3 regions of the Kitasatospora sp. NPDC096147 genome follow, and region 3 is predicted to be linked to each of the others. Evidence: riboswitches for the same ligand, from Rfam matches in the RefSeq annotation. Region 3 holds a riboswitch; each other region holds the start of a gene.
What was found. A riboswitch is a leader RNA that binds a small molecule or an ion and turns the genes downstream of it on or off. The one in region 3 is predicted to bind S-adenosylmethionine.
Positions count from the first base shown of each region.

Region 1: linked by a shared signal. The riboswitch ahead of ACIRBX_RS04815 (IclR family transcriptional regulator) and the one ahead of thrC (threonine synthase) in region 3 are both predicted to bind S-adenosylmethionine.
Region 2: linked by a shared signal. The riboswitch ahead of ACIRBX_RS10945 (aminotransferase class V-fold PLP-dependent enzyme) and the one ahead of thrC (threonine synthase) in region 3 are both predicted to bind S-adenosylmethionine.

Region 1 covers NZ_JBIWFX010000001.1:1,113,509-1,117,973, reverse strand. Annotated here, with positions in the region: gene ACIRBX_RS04825 (alpha/beta hydrolase) at 1-92, opposite strand, end outside; gene ACIRBX_RS04820 (cholesterol oxidase substrate-binding domain-containing protein) at 247-2,097, opposite strand; SAM riboswitch class I at 2,228-2,370, shown strand; gene ACIRBX_RS04815 (IclR family transcriptional regulator) at 2,568-3,281, shown strand; gene ACIRBX_RS04810 (phytoene/squalene synthase family protein) at 3,526-4,437, opposite strand.
Region 2 covers NZ_JBIWFX010000003.1:89,846-94,310, reverse strand. Annotated here, with positions in the region: gene ACIRBX_RS10960 (heme-copper oxidase subunit III) at 115-735, opposite strand; gene ACIRBX_RS10955 (hypothetical protein) at 1,173-1,592, shown strand; gene trpD (anthranilate phosphoribosyltransferase) at 1,753-2,784, shown strand; SAM riboswitch class IV at 2,897-3,014, shown strand; gene ACIRBX_RS10945 (aminotransferase class V-fold PLP-dependent enzyme) at 3,068-4,429, shown strand.
Region 3 covers NZ_JBIWFX010000014.1:88,029-92,493, forward strand. Annotated here, with positions in the region: gene ACIRBX_RS31615 (trehalose-6-phosphate synthase) at 1-949, opposite strand, end outside; gene ACIRBX_RS31620 (glucosyl-3-phosphoglycerate synthase) at 1,014-1,994, opposite strand; SAM riboswitch class I at 2,172-2,309, shown strand; gene thrC (threonine synthase) at 2,327-3,607, shown strand; gene ACIRBX_RS31630 (ubiquitin-like small modifier protein 1) at 3,640-3,918, shown strand; gene ACIRBX_RS31635 (cold-shock protein) at 4,445-4,465, shown strand, end outside.

The sequences.
Region 1 (4,465 bases), on a different contig from region 3:
GCCGCGACACCGTCCCAGGCGTGCCCGGTGTGCCAGGCGCCGTGCACCAGCAGTACGCCACGGACGGGGGCGGTGGGGGAGGGGAGGTTCATGACGGGCCTCTCGGTGCTCGCGGTGTCGGGACCGCAGGGCCGCACCGCGCGCGGTGCGGCCCTGCGGTCATGAGAGTCACCGGGGCGGCGAAAGGATTCGGACGGTCGGCCACCAAGTGCACGGCGGGGACCTCCGGGGAGCGGTCGCCGCCGGCTACGGCGTGCGCAGCAGGCCGTCCAGGAACGGGTTGCCGAAGACGTGGTGGGGGTCGAGGCGGTCGAGGGTGGTGACGGCCTCGGTCCACTCGGGGAAGGAGGCGGGGATGGTGGTGGCGAGGACGCCGGGGTCGGACCAGGCGGCGGTGTCGGTGTAGGCCCAGCCCTTGGACCACTCGACGCGGAGGGCGGCGCGGGTGCCGTCGAAGGCGGCGAGCAGGGCCTGTTCGAGCTCGCGGCAGAAGCGGTGCAGGCCGGGGGTGCCGGGGAGGGTGAGGACGTCCAGCCAGAGGGCGGTGTCGCGGTCCGGGTGGGCGGGGTCGGGGCGGAGGGCCGAGAGCAGGGCGGGCCGGGCGCCGGGGATGCCGGTGGCGGCGGGGTCGTCGAGGCCGGTGACGCGGATCTCGACGGCGCCGTTGACGGGGTACTCGCCGCGCTGCTGGTACTCCGTCAGCAGGCGCTGGTAGGTGGTGGTGAAGGAGTGCACCGCCCACTGGAGGTCGGCCCGCCGCAGGTGCACCGCGTAGCCGTTGGCGGTGACCCGCAGGGTGGTCGGCCGGATGTACTGGAGCAGGTGGCGGGAGGGGCCCCAGAGGTCGGAGCGCAGGCCGCCGGCCAGCAGGTGGGTGAGCAGCTCGCCGGTCAGCAGGGTGCGCAGCAGGCCGCTGGACAGGAGGACGTCGGTGAGGTCCCCGGTCAGCCCGATCTTGGTGATCAGGTACTGGAGCTGGCCGAAGACCGGGGCCAACTCCGGCGCACCGGAGACCAGTTGTCCGGCCAGCTCGGCGACCGGCTGGGGGATGTTGTCGGAGAAGGGGTAGTTGTACGGCTCGTCGACGCTCCGGGCGGTGAGCGGTCGGGTCGGGGTGACCCGCCAGGTCTTGAGCCAGGGGTGGGTGGTGAAGGCGTACCAGATCGCCTCGGCCCGGCCGTCCCGGTCGACGAAGGAGGCGAAGGTGCGGGCACCGGCGCTGCCGGCGGCGCCGGGGCCGCCCGGGGCGGCGAACAGTTCGGTGGCCGGGACGTCGACCCGGCTGAGGCAGCGCAGCGGCCGGTCCGGGCCGACCCGGAGCACCGCCTCGGTGAGGAAGGCCCGGCCGAGCTGGACCAGCAGCGCCCCGGCCTCGGCCTCGGTGCGGTCGAACGTGCGCGGCAGGTACCGCCCGGCGGCCGGGTCCCAGACCACGGCGGTGAGCGAGACCACCTGGTTGGAGAGCGAGCCGTGGCCGTGGCCGGCGGGCGTGGTCTCGCCGGCCGCCGGGACGCCGGTGCCGTGGCCGCCGATGGCGAGCACACCGCCGACGGTGAGGTCGCCCGGGGCCGGGCAGCCGGCGACGCCGAGGCCCTGCTCGCCGAGGCGGGCCAGCAGTTCCTCCATCGAGGCGCCGGCCTGCACCCGGACGGTCGGGGCGCCGGCCACCTGCCCGGTGGGCAGGGTGATCGCGGTGAGGTGGCGGGTGGTGTCGAGCAGCAGGACGCGGGCCGAGGAAGGGGTGTCCGGGGCGACGGTGAGCGGGGCCCAGCCGTGCCGGTGCCCCTGCGGGCGCAGCCGCCAGCCGGCCGTGCGGGCCCAGTCGGCCAGCTCGGCCACGTGCTCCGGGGTGGTGGGCTCGCAGACCCAGAGCGGATCGGTGCGCACCTCGCCGGCCCAGTTCCGGTACTCCCGCTGGTACGGGACCAGCCCGCCGGGGAGGTCGGCGGGGGCGGTGCCGACCGCCCGGGCGCTGTCCGGTCCGACCGTGCCCCGCAGCAGCCAGGCCGCTCCGCCGGCGCCGAGTGCGGCGAGGGTCTGACGCCGTGTCAGTCCGCTTGGTTCGTACCGGTGTTCTGCCGATCGCTGGTCCGTCATGCCGCGACGCTACCAACGTGGATCACCCGAGGGGGCGATTCCGGCCGACGGGGGCCGGTGGGGGAGCGGTTCCGGACGAGGTGGGGGGAGGCCCGGCACGGCGGCCCGGGGTCTTGATATGGTTCCTCGCGAATCATCCAGAGGGGTGGAGGGACCGGCCCTACGAAGCCCCGGCAACTCCCCGGTCGAACCGGCGTCCGAAGTACGCGCCGTGCCGTCCGGGAGCAGTGCCAACTCCGGCCTGCCGCCACTGTGGCGCGGGAAAGATGAGGAGACACGGTGCTCTCTGTGCTGTCCTTCGTCCGGGCGCTTCCCACCCCGGCGCTTTCGCGTACCCGTTCTGTGTCTGGCGCAGGACCCCGGCCCACTTCTGCGGCCTTCCCTCGCTGACCACCCCCTGGGCTCCCCGTACGGAGCCCTCCGCGAGCGCCGCCACCCGCCGCTCGCGGGACCTGAGACGGAGTACATCCATGGAAACCACCAGCGGCGTCGGCGTCCTCGACAAGGTCACCTCCATCCTCGGCACCCTGGAGGCCGGGCCGACCACGCTGGCCGGGCTGGTCGCCGCCACCGGCCTGGCCCGGCCCACCGCCCACCGGCTGGCGGTCGCCCTGGAGCAGCACCGGCTGGTCGCGCGCGACGTCGAGGGCCGCTTCACGCTCGGCGCCCGGATCGGCGAACTCTCGGCGGCCGCCGGTGAGGACCGCCTGCTGGCGGCGGCCGGCTCGGTGCTCGCGCACCTGCGCGACGTCACCGGGGAGAGTGCCCAGCTCTACCGGCGGCAGGGCGAGATGAGGATCTGCGTGGCCGCCGCCGAACGGCTCTCCGGCCTGCGCGACACCGTCCCGGTGGGGGTGACGCTCCCGATGCGGGTGGGTGCGGCGGCGCAGATCCTGCTGGCCTGGGAGGAGCCGGAGCGGCTGCACCGGGGGCTGCAGGGGGCCAGCTTCACGGCCACCGCGCTGAGCGGGGTGCGGCGGCGGGGCTGGGCGCAGGCGGTCGGCGAGCGGGAGCTCGGGGTGGCCTCGGTCTCGGCACCGGTGCGCGGTCCGTCCAACCGGGTGGTGGCCGCCGTTACCGTCTCCGGCCCGATCGAGCGGCTGAGCCGGCACCCCGGGGCGCGGCTCGCCCACGCGGTGGTGGAGGCGGCCGACCGTCTGACGGAGGCCGTCCGGCAGTCCTGAGCGTGGCCGCCGCCCGGCGGTCGGCCGGTGCGGTGCGGCGACCGTCTCCCGGGTGGACCGGCCGGTGCCGGCCGGCAACGGCGGGTGGAGGACGGTGACGGTGCACTCGCCCCGGCCGTGCACCGGGCGGTCGGGTGGCGACGTCCAGTGGTCGGTGCCGGGCTCAGTGTCGGTCATGGCCGCCGAACCAGCCCGACGGACCGTCAGCCGGGCGTCGGCCGAGGGGGCGTCGGCCGGGAGACGGTCAGCCGGCGGACCGGCGGGAGCGGAGGTACTCGCGGGCGAGCAGCCGCAGCGCCGCGCCCTTCGGCGGGCCGACCGGGCGGCGCAGCAGGGCGGCCGGATCGGCCCGGGCGGCGGTGGCGGTGAGGGCGTCCAGGCCGACCATGCAGCGGACCATCGGCCGGTGCGCGGGCGGGGCCAGGTCGATCACGCTCCGGCCCTCGGCGAGCGTGCGGCCGGCCAGGTCGAGCTGATCGGTGATCAGGGCCCGGACGGCGGGCAGACCGGTGCCCGCCACCAGGTCGGCGCGGGTGACGCCGTGCCGGTCGAGTGCCTCCTGCGAGAGGGTCAGGCGGCCGTCGGCCAGGTCCTCGGCGAGGTCGGCGACGAAGTCGATGCGCTGGCTCGCGTCCAGGTAGGTGCGGCAGGCGGCTCGGTAGGCGCTCTGGTCGCCGGGCGGGCCGAGCACGGTGGCGACCACCATGAAGGCCGGCAGCGCGTAGACGTCCAGGTAGGTCTGGTACTCCGCCTCGGTGGCGAAGCCGGTGAAGTCGAGGTCGGCGAGGGAGCCGGCCAGGTGCTGCGGCACCAGGGTGCGCAGGGCGGGGTGGGCCGCGACGGTGTGCAGGAACGGGCGGAGCTCGGGGTGGTCCGTGCCGCCGTCCGCCAGCGCCCCGGTCACCTCCAGCTCCCACTGCGCGTATGCGGCGCGGCGCCCGTCCAGCGGGCCGCTGTCGAGCAGGGTGTCGGTGCGGTGCATGTAGGCGGTGGCGGCGATCACGTGCGGCACCAGCCGTGCGGGCAGCAGGAGCCGGGCCGCGAGCGCGGCCTCGCGGCGGTACCGCGTCACCTGCTCCCGCTGCCGGGTGTAGTCCTCCCGCAGCCCGGGGTCGGTGATGCCGGCCGCGTCCAGCGCCTTCGTCCAGCCGGTCAACTCGCGCCCGCCCTCTTCCGGTTGGTCC
Region 2 (4,465 bases), on a different contig from region 3:
TGGGTGGGCGTGCCCCGCGCTACCCGTTCTGCTCGGGTGCTGCGGGGCCGCGCGCGGTCGGTCGGTGCGGTCGTGTCGGGCTCCGGCCGGCGGCCAGCGACCTGATCTAGCTGGTTACTTGATCAGGTAGATGGTCGCGAACAGGGCGATCCACACGACGTCGACGAAGTGCCAGTAGTACGACACCACGATCGCGGCGGTGGCCTGCTCGTGCGTGAACCGCTTGGCTGCGTACGTCCGTCCCAGGACCAGCAGGAACGCGATCAGACCACCCGTCACGTGCAGGCCGTGGAAGCCGGTGGTCAGGTAGAACACCGTGCCGTACGGGTCGGAGGACAGCGAGAGGCCGTCCTTCTTCACCAGCTCGGTGTACTCGAGGATCTGACCGCCGATGAAGATCGCGCCCATCACGAAGGTGATGATGAACCACGAGCGGAGCTTCTTCACGTCACCGCGCTCGGCGGCGAACACGCCGAGCTGGCAGGTGAGCGAGGAGAGCACCAGGATCGTGGTGTTCACCGAGGAGAAGGGCACGTTGAGCGCGTGGGCCTTCTCGGCCCAGAACTCAGCCCCCTTGACCGAGCGGAGGGTGAAGTACATCGCGAACAGGGCCGCGAAGAACATCAGCTCCGAGCTCAGCCAGACGATGGTTCCGACGCTGACGAGGTTCGGCCTGTTGACCGCTCCGTGCGCGTGTCCGGTTTCTGTTGCTGTTGCTGTCGCCACGACGGACATTATGTCGGTCCCTTATTCCGTCTTCACGCCGGGGGGTGTACCTCGGAGTGTCCGGTGCGTGCGGTATGCCCCGTTGGCAGCCGACGGGGCGTCGGAGACCCTCTCCACCGGCCCGGTGTCCGTTTTCTGACGGTTCATCGGAAGGTGCCTGCACCCGTTCGCCCCGCGTGTTGCTCCCGGACTTCTGAGGGGCCGTCGGCTACTGCCCCTTGGCCCCTCCGCCGTCCGGGTGGACTCCGCCCCCCGGGTGACGGTCCGTCGCCCGACCGGGTGACGCGGCGGCGGGCCCGGCGCAGCGAGATCGCGCGAGGGGCTCACCACGAGGGGCGTCGCGGAGTAGCATCCGGAAGTGAACGTGGTCCGGATCACACCCGGCCCGGTCGAGCCGACGCGCGCGCACCACCCATATAAGAGGACGAGCACCGGGAGCAGGGCCCATGGCGCACACGACGGACGAGACGCTCACCGTCCTCGTCTACAGCGACGACCGCAACACCCGCGAGCAGGTCACCCTCGCTCTCGGCCGCCGCCCCGCCGCGGACCTCCCCGAGGTCGAGGTGCTGGAGTGCGCGACCGTCCCCGCCGTCCTGCGCGCCCTGGAGAAGGGCGGCATCGACCTCTGCGTCCTGGACGGCGAGGCCGTCCCGGCCGGCGGTCTCGGGGTGGCCCGCCAGGTCAAGGACGAGATCTACGGCTGCCCGCCGGTGCTGGTGCTGATCGGCCGCCCGCAGGACTCCTGGCTCGCCGCCTGGTCGCGCGCGGACGCCGCCATCTCGCACCCCGTCGACCCGGTCCCGTTCGCCGAGTCCGCCGCCACCCTGCTCCGCGCCCGGGTCGCCCGCCGCACCCCGGCGTAGCGCGAGCCCGCCCGGCCGAGCGCAGCGGTGCCGCACTCCGGCCTGACGTCCCGTCAACCCCACGGCGGCCGTCTCAAGGGGAAGAACAACGCCGCACCGCCGCACCGCGGATCGCTAGGCTGGCTCCAGTCCACGTCAAGACGGAGAACTGGAGCTAGCCATGGCCCGCACCTGGCCCGACCTGTTGAGCACCCTGCTCGCCGGTGAGAACCTCACCCAGGCCGACGCCGCCTGGGCGATGGACCGGATCATGAGCGGCGAGGCCACCCCCGTCCAGGTGGCGGGCTTCGTGGTGGCCCTGCGCGCCAAGGGCGAGACCGTCGACGAGATCGCCGGGCTGGTCGACTCGATGTACGCCCACGCCGTCCCGCTCACCGTCCCCGGACCGGCGGTGGACGTCGTGGGCACCGGCGGCGACCGGGCCAAGACGGTCAACATCTCCACCATGTCGGCGATCGTCGCCGCCGCGGCCGGGGCCAAGGTGGTGAAGCACGGCAACCGCGCCGCCTCCTCCTCGACCGGCGCCACCGACGTGCTGGAGCAGCTCGGCATCAGCCCGGACGTCCCGCCGCACCGGGTGGCCGAGATCGCCGAGGAGGTCGGCCTGACCTTCTGTCCGGCCCCGGTCTTCCACCCCGCGATGCGGCACGCCGCCCCGGCCCGCCGTGACCTCGGGGTGCCGACGGCCTTCAACATCCTGGGCCCGCTGACCAATCCGGCCCGGGTGACCGCCCACGCCATCGGCTGCTTCGACACCCGGCTGGCCGGGCTGATCGCCGGGGTGCTGGCCCGCCGGGGGGCCACCGCGCTGGTGTTCCGGGGTGACGACGGCCTCGACGAGTTGACCATCTCGGCCACCTCGCACGTCTGGGTGGTGAAGGACGGTCAGGTCACCGAGACCTCCTTCGACCCGCGCGAGGTCGGCATCGAGCTGGTCGGCATCGAGGCGCTGCGCGGTGGCGACCCGGCGTTCAACGCCGCCGTGGTGCACCGCCTGCTGGCGGGGGAGCGCGGCGCCGTCCGGGACGCCGTGCTGCTCAACTCGGCCGCCGCCCTGGCCGCGCTGGAGCTCACCGACGCCCCGCTGCCCGAGCAGCTCCGGGCCGGCATGGCCCGGGCCGCCGAGGCGATCGACTCGGGTGCCGCCGAGGCCCTGCTGAAGAACTGGGCCGCCGCCACCGCCCGTACCTGACAGGTGAGTTGAAGGCCCGGACCACGGTCCGGGCCTTCGGCGTACCCGGGTGCGTCCAGATAGTGGAATGCCGTTTGACCACTCTTCGGAAGCCGCCCTAGAGTTCTGCCCAGGTCATGAGTGACAGCGACAAGCCCCAGCTTGCTGTCCGGCAACCCTCCGTCCGTGGCGGGGTGCCCTGGGTGAGGACCGGGCACTGCGGCGATCCGTCCGCAGCGCAAGCGCGGACGTCGGTGGCACAGATGCACCCCGAGGTCCCGGACCTTACGAGGAGTGCACCCCCATGTCGACTGCCACCCGTACCTGCGCCCCGCTCGCCGTCCTCGGTCACGACGTCGAGGTCCCGCTGGCCTCCGGCGAGAAGGTCACCTACGCTGCCCTCGACTACGCCGCCAGCTCCCCGGCGCTCCAGCGGGTCTGGGACGACGTCGCCGCCTACGCCCCCTACTACGGCTCGGTGCACCGCGGCGCCGGCTACCTCTCCCAGCTCTCCACCGACCTGTTCGAGCAGAGCCGCCGCACCGTCGAGGAGTTCCTCGACCTGCGCGAGGGCGACCAGGTGGTCTTCACCCGGGCCACCACCGACTCGCTCAACCTGCTGGCCGCCGCCGTCCCGGCCGGCACCGAGGTCTTCGCCTTCGAGACCGAGCACCACGCCTCGCTGCTGCCCTGGGCGCACAACGGCCTCAAGGTCACCTACCTGCGCGCCCCCCGCTCGCACGCCGAGGCGGTCGAGGCCTTCGACCGGGCGCTGCGCGAGAACCCGGCCGAGCACCGCCTGCTCTGCGTCACCGGCGCCTCCAACGTGACCGGCGAGCTCTGGCCGATCGCCGAGCTGACCGAGACCGCCCACCGCCACGGCGCCCGGGTGGTGCTGGACGCCGCCCAGCTGGCCCCGCACCACCGGGTCTCGGTCCGCGAGCTGGACGTGGACTGGATCGCCTTCTCCGGCCACAAGATCTACGCCCCGTTCGGTGCCGGGGTGCTGGCCGGCCGCGCCGACTGGCTGGACGCGGCCGAGCCGTACCTGGCCGGCGGCGGCGCCAGCCGGACCGTGGCCCGCGAGCTGGACGGCTCGGTCGCGGTCGAGTGGCAGACCGGCCCGGCCCGGCACGAGGCCGGCTCCCCGAACGTGATCGGCGCGTACGCCGTCGCCTCCGCCTGCAAGGCGCTCACCGAGGCCGGCTTCGACGCGCTGGAGGCCCGCGAGCAGGAGCTGATCACCCGTCTGAAGGCCGGCCTGGCCGAGGTCCCCGAGGTCCGGGTGCTCAGCCTGTTCGGCGAGGACGCTGCCCGGGTCGGCGTGCTCTCCTTCGTGGTGCAGGGCTGGAACAGCTCGCACTTCTCCGCCGCGCTCTCCGCCGAGTACGGCATCGGCGTCCGCGACGGCCTGTTCTGTGCGCACCCGCTGGTGCGCACCCTGCTCGGCGGCGAGGAGGCCGCGCCCTCCGAGTGCGGCGCCCCCGAGTCCTCGCTCCCGGGCGAGCGCAGCCTCAACGCCATCCGGGTCTCGTTCGGCGCCGGCACCCCGGACGAGCACCTGGACCGCTTCCTCGGCGCCGTCCGCGAGCTGGTCGCCAACGGGGCGGCCTGGACCTACCGGAACGAGGGTGGCCGCTGCGTGGTGGACACCCGCCGCAGCTGAAGCCCGGGGCACCGGGGGCGCGAGGAGCCGCGCGCA
Region 3 (4,465 bases):
GGTAGGCCAGCAGGCCCCGCACGATGTTCTTGCTCAGCTCGGTGCGGTCCACCCGGACGATGGTCCGGCGGTCGCCGACCGCCTCCTTCAGGGCGGCCAACCTGGTGTCCACGTCCGGCCGGTGGGCCCGCTCGCGGAGGAAGTCGGCGTCCGCCCCCAGCCCGTGCACGCCCAGCACGGTGGTCCGCCCGGCGTGCGTGACGGTCAGGGCCTCGCGGTCCACCTCCGCGCCGAGCACGGCCTCGCAGCAGTCGGCGAAGGCCAGCGCCCAGCGTCGGGTGAGGAAGCCGGCCCGGTCCGCGCCCAGGATGCCGGCGAGCACGTCGGCCGCCACGTCGTCGGGCAGCAGCCGGTAGTACTCCGGCGGGGCCCACGGGGTGTGCGAGAAGTGACCGATCCTCAGGTCCGGGCGCAGCTCGCGGAGCAGGGCGGGGGCCAGCGAGAGGTGGTAGTCCTGCACCAGCACCGCCGCGCCGGGGGCCGCCTCGGCGGCCAGTGCCCCGGCGAAGGCCGCGTTGTAGGCCCGGTAGGACTCCCACTCGCGGCGGAAGCGGTCGTCGAAGACCGGGGCCACCGCCGTCCCGTAGAGCAGGTGGTGGACGAACCAGAGGGTGGAGTTGGCCACCCCGTTGTAGGCCCGGGCGAAGGTGCCGGGGTCGATGTCCAGCATCCGCACCGCCTGGCCGCCGACCTCGTGCCCGGCCAGGTCCAGCCGGCCGTCGGGGGCCTGCCGGGCGGCCGTGCGGTCGGCCTCGGAGAGGGCGGCGCAGACCCAGACGGCGGACGGGTCGTCGATCGCCGACAGCCCGGAGACCAGTCCGCCACCGCCTCTGCGCAGGGTGAGCGAACCGTCGTCCTCGGCGGTGAAGGACACCGGCCCCCGGTTGGAGGCCACCAGGATGGGGGCGGCCCCGGTCTGATTCGAACGTGCGGTCGCGTGATCGGCCATGTCACCAACCTTGCCTCTCACCCCCGGGGGCAAACCAGTCGGCACACGGGGCGCGCGCGGAGGCTCACCGAGGGTGGTACTCCGGGACGGTCACCATCGGCGGGCGCTCCAGCGCGCCGACCGGGTGGGTGTGCGCGGTGAACTCCCGGCCGGCCGGGTCCCGGGAGAACTGGGTGAGCAGCGGGCGCACCAGGTCCTGGCCGCTCTTCAGCCGCCCGGTCCGGTCCAGCCGCTCCAGCGCGGTCCGGTAGATGGTCGCGGCCATCCGCCCGAGCGCCTGGCCGTCCTGGTGCCGGTGGTGCCGCACCCCGACGTCCACCTGGGCCAGCGCGTCCAGCCCGGCCAGCTCCAGCGCGTCCACCAGCAGGCCGAGCTCCACCCCGTAGCCGGTGGGGAACGGCAGCCGCTCCAGCAGTGACCGGCGGGCCGCGTACTCACCGCCCAACGGCTGGACGAATCCGGCCAGTTGGGGCCAGTGCAGGTTCAGCAGCGGCCGGGCCACCAGCTCCGTCACCCGCCCGCCGCCGGCCGGCACCACCGCCCCCTCGGTCTCCAGCGGGCGGTCGTACATCGCCTTCACCAGCTCGATCGACGGGTCGGTGAGCAGCGGCCCGACGATCCCGGAGACGAAGGCCGGGTCGAACTCGCGCAGGTCGGCGTCGACGAAGCAGACGATCGCCCCGGAGGTGGCCAGCAGCGAGCGCCAGAGCACCTCGCCCTTGCCGGTCACGGCCGGCAGCCGGGGCAGCAGCTCGTCCCGGTGGACCACCCGGGCCCCGGCCGCCGCGGCCAGCTCGGCCGTCCGGTCGGCCGAGCCGGAGTCCACCACCACCAGCTCGTCCACCAGCGGCAGACGCTCCATCAGCTCGCGGCGGATCACCCGGACGATCTCGCCGACGGTCGGCTCCTCGTCCAGGGCGGGCAGCACCACGCTGATGGTGCCGGCCGGGCCGGCCGCCCGTTTGGCCGTCAGCAGGGCGTCCAGCGGCCGGTCGGCCGCCGTCCAGGAGCGCCGGCGCAGCCAGTCGGACACCTCGGGCAGCAACTCCTCGGCAGGGTCGGACGGCTGAGGCTGGTCGGGCACTGTCTCGTCTCCTCGCGTTTCGCATCTCGTACAGCGGACGGCGGGTCACCGCTCGGGCGCCTTCGGATACAGTCTTCGTACTGCGGTCAGACCTTCGCACGTCGGGGTCGGCCGGAGCGCAGGACCACAACTTCACAGAGCTCATCCAGAGGGACTGAGGGAACGGCCCGTTGACGTCCCGGCAACCTTCTCGCGCGATCCGGCCCATCGGCGGCCACGGCGGGACAGGTGCCAATTCCGTCCTGTGGCGCGCCCGCGTCACGGGGAAGATGAGGAGAAAGGTCTCCGCCACCATGGCCACCGCTGTTTCCGCCGCACCCTCCGTCGACCTCGGCCCCGCCGACCGGCTGTCCTGTCGCGAGTGCGGCACCAAGTTCCCGCTCGGCCCCAGCTTCGCCTGCCTCGAGTGCTTCGGCCCGCTGGAGATCGCCTACGACTTCGGCTCCGAGGACGCGGAGGAGCTGCGCAAGCGGATCGAGGCCGGCCCGGCGTCCATCTGGCGCTACGCCCCGCTGCTGCCCGTCCCGGCCGACGTGGCCTCCAAGCCCAACCTGAACCCGGGCTGGACCCCGCTGGTGAAGGCCGACAACCTCGGCCGCGAGCTCGGCTTCACCGCCCAGCTGCACGTCAAGGACGACTCGGGGAACCCGACCCACTCCTTCAAGGACCGCGTGGTGGCCTGCGCCATCGAGGCGGCGCGCGCCTTCCACTTCACCACCCTCTCCTGCTCCTCCACCGGCAACCTGGCGGGCGCGGTGGGGGCGGCGGCGGCCCGGGCCGGCTTCAAGTCCTGCGTGTTCATCCCGCACGACCTGGAGCAGGGCAAGGTCGTGATGGCCGGCGTCTACGGCGGCGAGCTGGTCGGCATCGAGGGCAACTACGACGACGTGAACCGCTTCTGCTCCGAGCTGATCGGCGACCCGGCCGGCGAGGGCTGGGGCTTCGTCAACGTCAACCTTCGCCCCTACTACGGCGAGGGCTCCAAGACCCTGGCGTACGAGATCTGCGAGCAGCTCGGCTGGCGGCTGCCGGAGCAGATCGTCATCCCGATCGCCTCGGGCTCCCAGCTCACCAAGATCGACAAGGGTCTGCAGGAGCTCATCAAGCTCGGCCTGGTCGAGGACCGGCCCTACAAGATCTTCGGTGCCCAGGCCGAGGGCTGCTCCCCGGTCTCGGCCGCCTTCAAGGCCGGCCGCGACGTGATCAAGCCGGTCAAGCCCGACACCATCGCCAAGTCGCTGGCGATCGGCAACCCGGCCGACGGCCCGTACGTGCTGGACATCGCCCGCCGCACCGGTGGGGCGGTCGAGGACGTCACCGACGCCGAGGTGGTCGAGGCGATCAAGCTGCTGGCCCGCACCGAGGGCATCTTCGCCGAGACGGCCGGCGGGGTGACCATCGGCGTGCTGAAGAAGCTGGTCGAGACCGGGCAGCTCGACCCGGCGAAGGAGACCGTGGCGATCAACACCGGCGACGGCCTGAAGACCCTGGACGCCGTCTCCGACGCCGGGCTCACCGCCACCATCCGCCCGACCCTGGAGTCCTTCCGCGCGGCCGGCCTGGCCTCCGCCTGATCCCCCCTCAGCACCGGTTTAGGAGTACCCCCATGAGCGCCACCGTCCGCATTCCCACCATCCTGCGCACCTACACCGGCGGCGCCGCCGAGGTGGCCGCCGAGGGCGCCACCCTGGCCGCCGTGATCGCCGACCTGGACGCCAACCACCCCGGCATCGCCGCCCGGGTGCTGGACGACGCCGGCAAGCTCCGCCGGTTCGTGAACGTCTACGTCAACGACGACGACGTGCGTTTCGACGAGGGCCTGGAGACCGAGATCAAGGACGGCGCCAACATCTCGATCATTCCGGCGGTGGCCGGGGGCTGCTGAACCCGCTTCGGGAGTACGGCGACGGGCCGTCACCGCGACCGGAACGAATGATTCCGGATATCGGTGGCGGCCCGTCGCACGTCGCGGTGAATTTCCGTCAGGTCGCAGGCGGTAGAGTGCGGATGCGGATCGGATGTTTCGAATCCCGATCGGTGGTGCGGCTGAGTCGTGCACGGAGGGCCCGTCCGGCGGCTGAGACGTGGGGCGGTCGCGCTGAGACGCGAACTGTCAGGCCAGTGTCAGGAATCTGACGGAGTTTCATCCCGTTAGGTCCGCTATGTCCCGCGCGAATTGCCGCCCCTTGAGGCTTTCCTCCCGTCACATCCCTTTCGTCATACGGCGAATTCGGCGAAGTTGACCCTGTTGCAGAGGGCGTCTGTCCGGATACATTCAGCGGCGGTCGGCGCGTTCGAGTGTTGACCGCGGCTGCGCCCAGGGGGGGTTCCCTCGGGCGTGTGCCGGTACAGACCTGGGTCCGCATCCTGTGGACCCGCGAAGGGCCAGCACAGCACAAGGGGAGTTCGGAATGGCTCAGGGCACCGTCAAG